Regions from separate parts of the Streptosporangium sp. NPDC000563 genome, predicted to be linked through region 4. Evidence: riboswitches for the same ligand, from Rfam matches in the RefSeq annotation. Region 4 holds a riboswitch; each other region holds the start of a gene.
The links. Region 4 has a riboswitch for cobalamin ahead of cobN (cobaltochelatase subunit CobN). Riboswitches for the same ligand answer to the same signal wherever they lie in the genome.
Positions count from the first base shown of each region.

Region 1: linked by a shared signal. The riboswitch ahead of ABT352_RS09445 (ribonucleoside-diphosphate reductase subunit alpha) and the one ahead of cobN (cobaltochelatase subunit CobN) in region 4 are both predicted to bind cobalamin.
Region 2: linked by a shared signal. The riboswitch ahead of ABT352_RS29870 (CbtB domain-containing protein) and the one ahead of cobN (cobaltochelatase subunit CobN) in region 4 are both predicted to bind cobalamin.
Region 3: linked by a shared signal. The riboswitch ahead of metE (5-methyltetrahydropteroyltriglutamate--homocysteine S-methyltransferase) and the one ahead of cobN (cobaltochelatase subunit CobN) in region 4 are both predicted to bind cobalamin.

Region 1 is NZ_JBEPDA010000002.1:230,943-233,136, reverse strand. Features, by position in the region: gene ABT352_RS09450 (tripartite tricarboxylate transporter substrate-binding protein) at 1-682, shown strand, start outside; cobalamin riboswitch at 687-887, shown strand; gene ABT352_RS09445 (ribonucleoside-diphosphate reductase subunit alpha) at 1,001-2,194, shown strand, end outside.
Region 2 is NZ_JBEPDA010000018.1:6,380-8,573, reverse strand. Features, by position in the region: gene ABT352_RS29880 (histidine phosphatase family protein) at 1-96, opposite strand, end outside; gene ABT352_RS29875 (CbtA family protein) at 93-833, opposite strand; gene ABT352_RS29870 (CbtB domain-containing protein) at 841-1,035, opposite strand; cobalamin riboswitch at 1,066-1,187, opposite strand; gene dop (depupylase/deamidase Dop) at 1,320-2,194, opposite strand, start outside.
Region 3 is NZ_JBEPDA010000035.1:1,162-3,355, forward strand. Features, by position in the region: gene ABT352_RS38105 (hypothetical protein) at 93-914, shown strand; cobalamin riboswitch at 963-1,175, shown strand; gene metE (5-methyltetrahydropteroyltriglutamate--homocysteine S-methyltransferase) at 1,295-2,194, shown strand, end outside.
Region 4 is NZ_JBEPDA010000007.1:129,270-131,463, forward strand. Features, by position in the region: gene cobN (cobaltochelatase subunit CobN) at 1-864, opposite strand, end outside; cobalamin riboswitch at 1,114-1,302, opposite strand; gene ABT352_RS19290 (ferredoxin-like domain-containing protein) at 1,327-2,194, shown strand, end outside.

The DNA.
Region 1 (2,194 bases), on a different contig from region 4:
GGTGAACGCCGCCACCCCCATCGCCCGCCTGGTCGGCGACTGGGCGGTCCTGGTCGTCCCCGCCGACTCCCGCCTGCTGACCTTCGAGGACTTCGCCGCGGGGTTGCGCCGGAACCCGGCGGGGCTCGCGGTCGGCGGCCGGTCGGAGGGGGGCTCCGAGCACGTGCTCTACGGCATGATCGGCAAGTGCCTCGGGGTGGACACCCGGCTGCTGGAGTATGCCGGATACCTTACCCCCGAGGACGCCGTGGAGGCGCTCCAGGCGGGCCAGGTGGCGGCCCTGCTGGGATCGGCGCGTGCTCTGCGCTCCGAGATCGCCGCGGGCCGTATGCGGCCCCTGGCGGTCTCCTCCGGCGACAGGATCGACGGGATCGACGCGCCGACGCTCAGAGAGGTCGACGTCCGGCTGGAGTACAGCGACTGGTGCGGCCTGCTGGGGCCCAAGGACATGAGCCCGGAGGACAGGGACGCCGCGATCGCCCTGTGCGACAGGCTCGACGCCGCGCCACGCTGGCGCTCCCTGTGCGCGGCCCACGGCTGGAGCCGGGTCTATCTCAGCGGCGACGACTTTCGCCAGTGGCTCGCCACCGAGACGGCCCGCACCCGCGGTGTGCTTCACGAGCTCGGGCTACTGAAGTCCTCCGACACAACCTGTTGGGGTAGTTGCGTCAGGCGCCCCTAGATGTAGGATCCTGCTCGTTGCTGGTTCGCCCCGCAGGGGGCGAGGCAAGAGGGAACCCGGTGAGATTCCGGGACTGCCCCGCAGCGGTGAACGGGAACGAAAGCCGTCATTGAGCACTGGGTGATCCATACCTGGGAAGCGACGGCCGGTAGGCATGCGCGTCGCGCCCGTGAGTCCGAAGACCTGCCGGTGACGTGAATGTCCAGGGCCTCGTGGGAGGGCCCGCGGAACGAGGCGATCCGGCGTGCCCGGGATCGCTCGCGGACGCGTGCCATCCGGCGGAGCCTGGGGCGAGTCCGATCGAGCGAGGGGCACCAGGTGACACAGGCATTGGCGGAGACCGCGACGGGGAGCACGGCGGCGACCGCGACGGGCGACAGCGGCGTCGAAGGCGCGGTGGTGACCGCGTCGGGCCATGGCGGCACGGGAAACACCGGGAACACCGGGAACGCGCGGAGCGCCGCGGTGGCCGCGACGGGCGACGACGGCGCCGGGAGCGTCGGGAGCGTCGGGAGCGCCACGGACGCCCGCAGGCTGGCCATCGACGAGGCCGCCGCCCGGGTGATCACCGATCCCGAGAACTCCAGGGTCGCCGCCGCGATGCTGGCCGAGCTGATCGCCGACGAGGCCGCCGAGCACGGCGTCCGCGCCTTCTCCGAGTCCGTCGCCGCGACCCACGAGGCGGGGCTGGTCGCCGACGGGCTCGCGAGGTTCGTGTCCGCCCACGCCGCGGTCCTGGACGCGCTGGTCGATCCGGAGGCGGACGCCAGGTTCGAGTACTTCGGGCTGCGCACCGTCTACGACCGCTACCTGCTGCGCCACCCGAGGACCCGCAAGGTCCTGGAGCGCCCGCAGCACTTCTTCCTGCGGGTGGCCTGCGGCCTGGCCGAGACCGTCGAGGAGGCCGCCGAGCTGTACGCGCTCATGGCCACTCTGTCCTACCTGCCCAGTTCGCCCACGCTGTTCAACTCGGGCTCGCGCAGGCCCCAGCTTTCCTCGTGCTTCCTGCTCGACTCGCCCCGCGACGAGCTGGAGTCCATCTACGAGCGCTACGGGCAGGTCGCGCGGCTGTCGAAGTACGCGGGGGGCATCGGGATCGCCTGGACCAGGGTCCGCTCGCGGGGCTCGCTGATCCGGGGCACCAACGGACACTCCAACGGCATCGTGCCCTGGCTGCGCACGCTCGACTCCAGCGTCGCCGCGGTGAACCAGGGAGGCCGCCGCAAGGGCGCGGCCTGCGTCTACCTGGAGCCCTGGCACGCCGACGTCGAGGAGTTCCTGGAACTGCGCGACAACACCGGCGAGGAGGCCCGCCGCACGCACAACCTGAACCTGGCCAACTGGATCCCCGACGAGTTCATGCGCCGGGTCGAGGCCGACGGCCTCTGGTCGCTGTTCGACCCCAAGGAGGTCCCGCACCTCACCGACCTGTACGGCGCCGCGTTCGACGACGCCTACCGGGTGGCCGAGGCCGAGGGCCGCTTCACCCGGCGGATCCCCGCCCGCACCCTG
Region 2 (2,194 bases), on a different contig from region 4:
GAGTGGTTCGTCGACGGGGAACGCGGCCCGCGCCGTCGCCGAGGTGGAGGCGTGGCAGACCAGGAGCAGGCGGGTGACCCCCGAGGGGGTCGTCACACCGGGCCGCGCCTGCGGGCGGCGAAGGCGAAGAGCGCGCCGACACCGGCCCAGAAGACCGCCTGGGTTCCTATCGAGGCGATCCGGAAGTCCCACAGGAGATCGGCGGGGAAGCCCTGGGGCACCTCCGAGATCTCCGGCAGGAGGATCCAGGCCGCGACGACGGGGACCAGGAAGGCGGCGCCCGCCGACAGCCAGCGCACCCACGGTTCACTCCGCGAGGCGTAGCGGTGGGCGGCGGTGCCGGCGGCGACGGCGAGGATCCCGATGGCCACGGCGACCAGATAGAGCACGGTGCGCTGGTCGATCGTCTCCGGGTCACCGACCGCCGGTGGGTTGGCGGGATATTTCATGAAAGGGATGAGGACGACGGAGGTGAACGCGGCGGCGGCGAGCGTGACCGCGAGCACCGGTTCCGAGCGAGGTCCCGCCCGGCCGCGTACGGCCGCGTAGACGAGGGAGAACAGGCCCCCGATCGCCAGGCCGTACAGGCCGAGGGCGAGGAAGAGCCCGAAACGCTGCCCGTCCCTGCTGACGAGGGCCTCCTCCTCACCGTGGGAGTGGGCGGCGGTCCCGGTGTCGTCGTGTGGTTCGGCCGAGGAGGCGGCCGCGGCCGCCTCCTCGAGCGCGATGGCCTGGTCGATGCGTGGTTCGCCGACGGTGTAGGCGAAGACGGCCGCGAGCAGCCCTGCGAGCAGTCCGGCGACGAGGCCCCGGACGATGAGTTTGGAGATCACCTGCGGCTCAGTGGCACGGTACGCCGAGCAGGTGACGCCCGTCGTGCATGAGTTCGTGCAGGTAGTTTCCCGCCTGGGAGATCGCCCCCTGGTCGAAGGTGACCAGATAGGCGAGAAGCAGCAGCGCCGGTACGGCGAGCAGCCAGCGGGTGAGCGAGTGCCATGGGATGGGCTGGGTGTGCGGTGCCGAGATCTGGCTCACGGCCACCTCCTCCGGGATTGACGCGTCCCTTTTCGTAGGTCGGTGGCGGCCGAGTGTGACCTGGCTCCCGGCCCTCGCGGGCCGGATTACAGTGGCGCGACCGCACCGGAATTTCACCGGATTTCCCTCGCACCGCCACAAAGCACCCGGAACGTATCCCGATTCTCCGTCCCCCGTCAATCCAGGTGTCCGGTTTGACGGGATCCGGTAGGCGCGAAGAGGGGGAGGTGGCCCGGCCGGGCCGCCTCCCCCTCCCAGGCCCTTCTCAGGCCCCGCTCAGGACGTCACTGCTCGCCGGTGAGCGCCGTCACCAGCTCAGCGGCGGTACGGCAGCGGTCGAACAGCTCTCCCACGTGGGCCTTGGTGCCGCGCAGCGGCTCAAGGGTGGGGACGCGCTGCAGCGACTCACGGCCGGGGATGTCGAAGATGACCGAGTCCCAGGAGGCCGCGGCCACCGACTCGCTGTACTGGCTCAGGCAGCGGCCTCGGAAGTAGGCCCGGGTGTCGTTGGGCGGCACCTCGATGGCCCTCTGCACCTCCTCCTCGGTGACCAGGCGCTGCATGCGGCCCCGGGCGACCAGCCGGTTGTAGAGTCCTCGGTCGGGACGGATGTCGGAGTACTGGAGATCGACGAGCTGCAGACGCGGATGCGACCAGGGAAGGCCGTCACGGGTCCGGTATCCCTCCAGAAGCTCCAGCTTGGCCACCCAGTCGAGCTCGCCGGACAGCTGCATCGGATCCTCCGCCAGGCGGGTGAGGACCGACTCCCAGCGCTCCAGGATGTCCTTGGTGGGCTCGTCCAGGCCGTTGGCGCTGCGCTCCTCGGCATACTTGCGCGCGAGCTCCAGGTATTCCATCTGGAGCTGCACCGCCGTCAGCTTGCGGCCGTCGCGCATGGAGATCTCGTACTTGAGCGTGGGGTCGTGTGAGACCGCGCGCAGGGCCTGGACGGGGTTGTCCACGGCGAGGTCTCGGGTGAAGTAGCCGTCCTCGATCATCGCCAGGACGAGCGCGGTGGACCCCAGCTTCAGGTAGGTCGAGATCTCCGACATGTTGGCGTCACCGATGATGACGTGCAGGCGACGGTATTTCTCCGGGTCGGCGTGGGGTTCGTCCCGGGTGTTGATGATCGGCCGCTTGAGCGTCGTCTCCAGCCCCA
Region 3 (2,194 bases), on a different contig from region 4:
GCGCCAGGAGACCCAAGTTATTTGACGAACGGACTTCGCCGTACCGGGAGCGGCTGGATGAACCCTTCAGGGCGGCGGAGCGTCCCTTAGGTGTGAAGAAATTGCTTTTGACCATTGCGGTGCTTGCGTCGTTGTGCGCCTGCGGCCAGTCCGGTGCCGGTCCGGCACTCACTGTGGCCGGAAGCGAGACGATCGTGTTGCCGCGGGCCGATCAGCCCAAAGCGCATCGGCCCACCCTGGAGCGGCTCAAGCGAGAGGCAGCGTCGTCGGGTCGGCCTTTGGAGGAGGTCGTCAAGCGGTACGCGACCCGGGTGGCTGCTACCTCGTCGCCCAAGCCGACGGACTTCGAGGGTTACGACCCCGCGGTGACCGACCCGGGCGTGACGATCGACGGCATTCCCTACGCCGAGTTGGTCGACCTTGGGACCATCGCCAGATCGGAGGGCATCTCCTACGAGGAGGCCATCGACCGCTTCGGTTCGCAGTCGTCCAACAGTCAGGTGATCGACAAACTTAATACGGAGTTTCCCGACGAGATCTCCGGCGTCAGGTACGTCGACGACCAGCGAGGGCTGCGCGTCGGCTTCAAGGGGCCCATTCCGACTCGCGCGATCGAGTTGGCCAGGACCCTCCCCGTGGAGGTCACCCTGATCGGCGGCAAGGGATTCTCGGCCGCGGAGCTTCGGCAGGCCCAGGACACGGTCGTGTCCTGGCTCCAATCCCGTCCTGAGGTGGCCACGATGACGACGCACCCAGATGACGAGACCGGCCACGTCAAGGTCACAGTTCAGCCGAAGATGATGCCGGACGATGCGGAGGAGTTCAAGCGTGGGCTTCAGCTCCCGCAAGTGGACAATCCGCACATCACCATCGAGGTCACGCTCTCCGCCGAATCGGTCGCCGTTCGCCCGTAGTGAGCCACCGACGCGCACACGACTGGGCCCGAACGGTGGCCGGGCCGTTAAGCTCTCCGGTGTGGATGGTTCGCCCGTCTCCTTCGGGGGTGGGCGTCGTAAGAGGGAACCCGGTGTGAATCCGGGACTGCCCCGCAGCGGTAAGCAGGAACGACCGCCGTCACAAGCACTGGGCGCGTGCCTGGGAAGCGACGGCCAGTAGGTCATGCCTCAGGCATGGTGCCCGCGAGTCCGAAGACCTGCCTCCGCCCGCGTGCCGCTCGGCGCGCGGTGGTCCGCGGCCTCGTGGGAGGGCCTGGGACGCGCTCGCCGGGGGCCTGCTCCGCGTTGCGTTTCTCTCTCCTGCCTGGCCGCATACTGGCGAGACGAGGGAAGTTGCCATGAGGACGACCGTTTTGGGCTACCCGCGCATCGGCGCGCATCGGGAGCTCAAATTCGCCACCGAGGATTTCTGGGCCGGCACGATCGGCGCCGACGAGCTGGAGGCGACCGCCGCGTCGCTGCGCGGCTCGGTCTGGACCGAGCTGCGTGACGCGGGCCTTGATGCGATCCCGTCGAACACGTTCTCGTTCTACGACCAGGTGCTCGACACCACGGTCATGATCGACGCCGTGCCGGCGCGTTACCGCGACCTCACCGGGCTCGACCGGTACTTCGCGATGGCGCGAGGCACTGCCGAGCTTCCGCCCCTGGAGATGACCAAATGGTTTGACACCAACTACCACTACATCGTCCCCGAGATGGCGTTGGACACCCGGTTCCAGCTCGCCGGAGGCTCGGCCGCCAAGCCCGTGGCCGAGTATCTGGAGGCCAGGAATCTGGGGATCGAGACGCGGCCCGTGCTCGTCGGCCCGCTCACCTATCTCCTGCTGGCCAAGGCCGCGCCGAACTCACCTGAGGGATTCACCCCGCTCGACCTGCTGGACTCCCTGGTGGAGACCTACGCCGAGTTGCTGGAACGGCTGGCGGGCGCGGGCGCGCAATGGGTGCAGTTCGACGAGCCTGCCCTGGCCCGCGACCTCGGGGCCCGGGAGATCGACGCGCTCGGGCGGGCCTACCGGCGGCTTGGCGGCCTGCCCAGCCGTCCGAAGATCCTGCTCGCCACGTACTTCGGCGCCGTCGGTGCGCAGGCGCTGCGGACGATCGCTTCTACCGAGGTCGAGGCGATCGGGCTCGACTTCGTCGCCGGACCCGGCAACCTGGAGGCGGTGGCCTCGGTCGGCGGGCTGGCCCGCAAGACCTTGGTCGCCGGGGTGGTCGACGGCAGGAACGTGTGGCGC
Region 4 (2,194 bases):
GAAGGAGAACGGCACCGTGATGATCCGTCCGTCGAACTCGGGGATCGCGACCTGGGTGGCGGCGTCCAGCGGGGACAGGCCGTCGTCGTTCTCCTCCCAGGAGGCCCGGCTGCTCGTCAGGCACAACCCCTGCAGGATCGGCACGTCCAGCTCGGCGAGCGCGCCGACGTCCCATGCCTCGTCGTCCCCGCCCGCCGACGCGGTCGCCGGACGGGTGCCGCCCGCGGCGAGCACGGTCACCACCAGGGCGTCCACCGTGCGCAGGACCTCCAGCAGGCCGGGTTCCGCGGTGCGCAGCGAGGCGCAGTACACCGGCAGCGCCCGCGCGCCCGCGTCCTCGATCGCCGAGCAGAGCACTTCGACGAAGGCGGTGTTCCCCGCCACGTGGTGGGCCCGGTAGTAGAGCACCCCGACGACGGGTCCGTCCTGGCCGCGCGTCTCGCGCGCGAGCGTTCCCCAGGTGGGGGTGGGCTCGGGCGCGGCGAACCCGTGGCCGGTGAGCAGCAGCGTGTCGGACAGGAAGTGATGCAGCTCGGTCAGGTTGGCCGGGCCGCCGTGGGCGAGGTAGGCGTGCGCCTCGGCGCAGACCCCGCCGGGCACGGTGGACAGCTCCATCAGCTCGGCGTCCGGCGCCTGCTCGCCGCCGAGGACGACGACGGGCCGGGGTCCGGCGAGCAGCGCGTCCAGCCCCTCCTCCCAGGCGCGGCGCCCGCCGAGCAGGCGGACCACGACCAGGTCGGCGCCCTCCAGCAGCGGCGGGAGGTCGGCGGCGGTGAGTCTGGCGGGGTTGCCGAGCCGGTAGTCCGCGCCGCTCGCGCGGGCGCTCAGCAGGTCGGTGTCGGAGGTCGAGAGCAGCAGGATCACGCGCCACACCCCGGCAGAGGAGTGGCGGTACGGCCCGCGGGAGCCGCGATGCGGCGGGAGAGCGGCGACGTCGCGGTGTGACGCGGGAGCGGCGGTGTCACACCGTGATGTGGCGACCGCGATGCCGCGTCGTGATGGGAAGACCACGATGCCGCGGTGTGGCGGGGGAACGGCGATGTCGCGGTGTGGCGGGGGAACGGCGAAAAGCGCACGGAGCTTCCTCCCTCGGGGTCCTCGCCCCGGGTCGTCGTCGGCCACGACGGCTGGAGTCTCCTGGCTCCCGGATCGGTGCTCACCCCGGCCTTCCCGTCCTTCGTCGGACAGTGGCCCGGGTGGGGTTCGCTCCCCGGTTACAGTGGCGGGACCGCGCCGGATTCACACCGGCTTCCTCCCTTGCCGTCGCCATCGATGACACTACGGCAGTCCGGGTCATTGCAAGAAACTGGCATTAACATCCTCTGAGTGTCTATTGCCGACTTTTCCGGACGATCGCGACTCGACGCGTGCCCCGGGGCCCTCCAGGTCCACCCCGCCGCGGACGGCGGCCTGGCCCGCGTCCGCGTACCCGGAGGTCGTCTCACCCCCTCCCAGCTGCGCGAACTCGCCGACGCCGCCACGGCGTACGGCAACGGCGTCATCGAGCTCACCTCCCGGGCGAACGTCCAGGTGCGCGGTCTCGGGCCGGAGAATCCAGAAAGCGGTCCGGAAAACGGATTCGCCGCGCGGATGGCGAAAGCGGGCCTGCTGCCCTCGGCGACACACGAGCGCATCCGCAACATCCTCGCCTCCCCGCTGACCGGAGTGGACGGACCGGCCGAACCAAACGAACCCGGCAGACCGGCTGGATCGGCCGAACCAAACAAGTTCGGCAGACCGAACAGACCAGCCGGACCCGCCGAACCAGGCGGAATCGACGAGCCAAGCGGACCGAGCGGACCGAGCGGCGGGGATGCTCCGAACGGCACGAAAACGAACGGCCGTGGGATCGCCGACATCACCCCTCTGATCGGCGAACTGGATCGACGGCTGTGTGCCCGCCCGGCCCTCGCCGCCCTGCCGGGACGGTTCATGTTCGCCCTCGACGACGGACGGGGAGACGTGGCCGGCCTGGGCGCGGACGCCACGATCCTGCCCACGGCACCGGACGAGGCCGCGCTGCTCCTCGCCGGAACCGACACCGGCCTGCGCGTACCGCTCGACGAAGCCGTGACCGTCCTGCTCGCCGCCGCCGAGGCGTTCCTCGACGAACTGGCCACCCGGGACGTCACCGCCTGGCGGATCGCCGAACTTCCCGACGGGCCCTCCCGGATCGCCACCCGGATGCGAACCG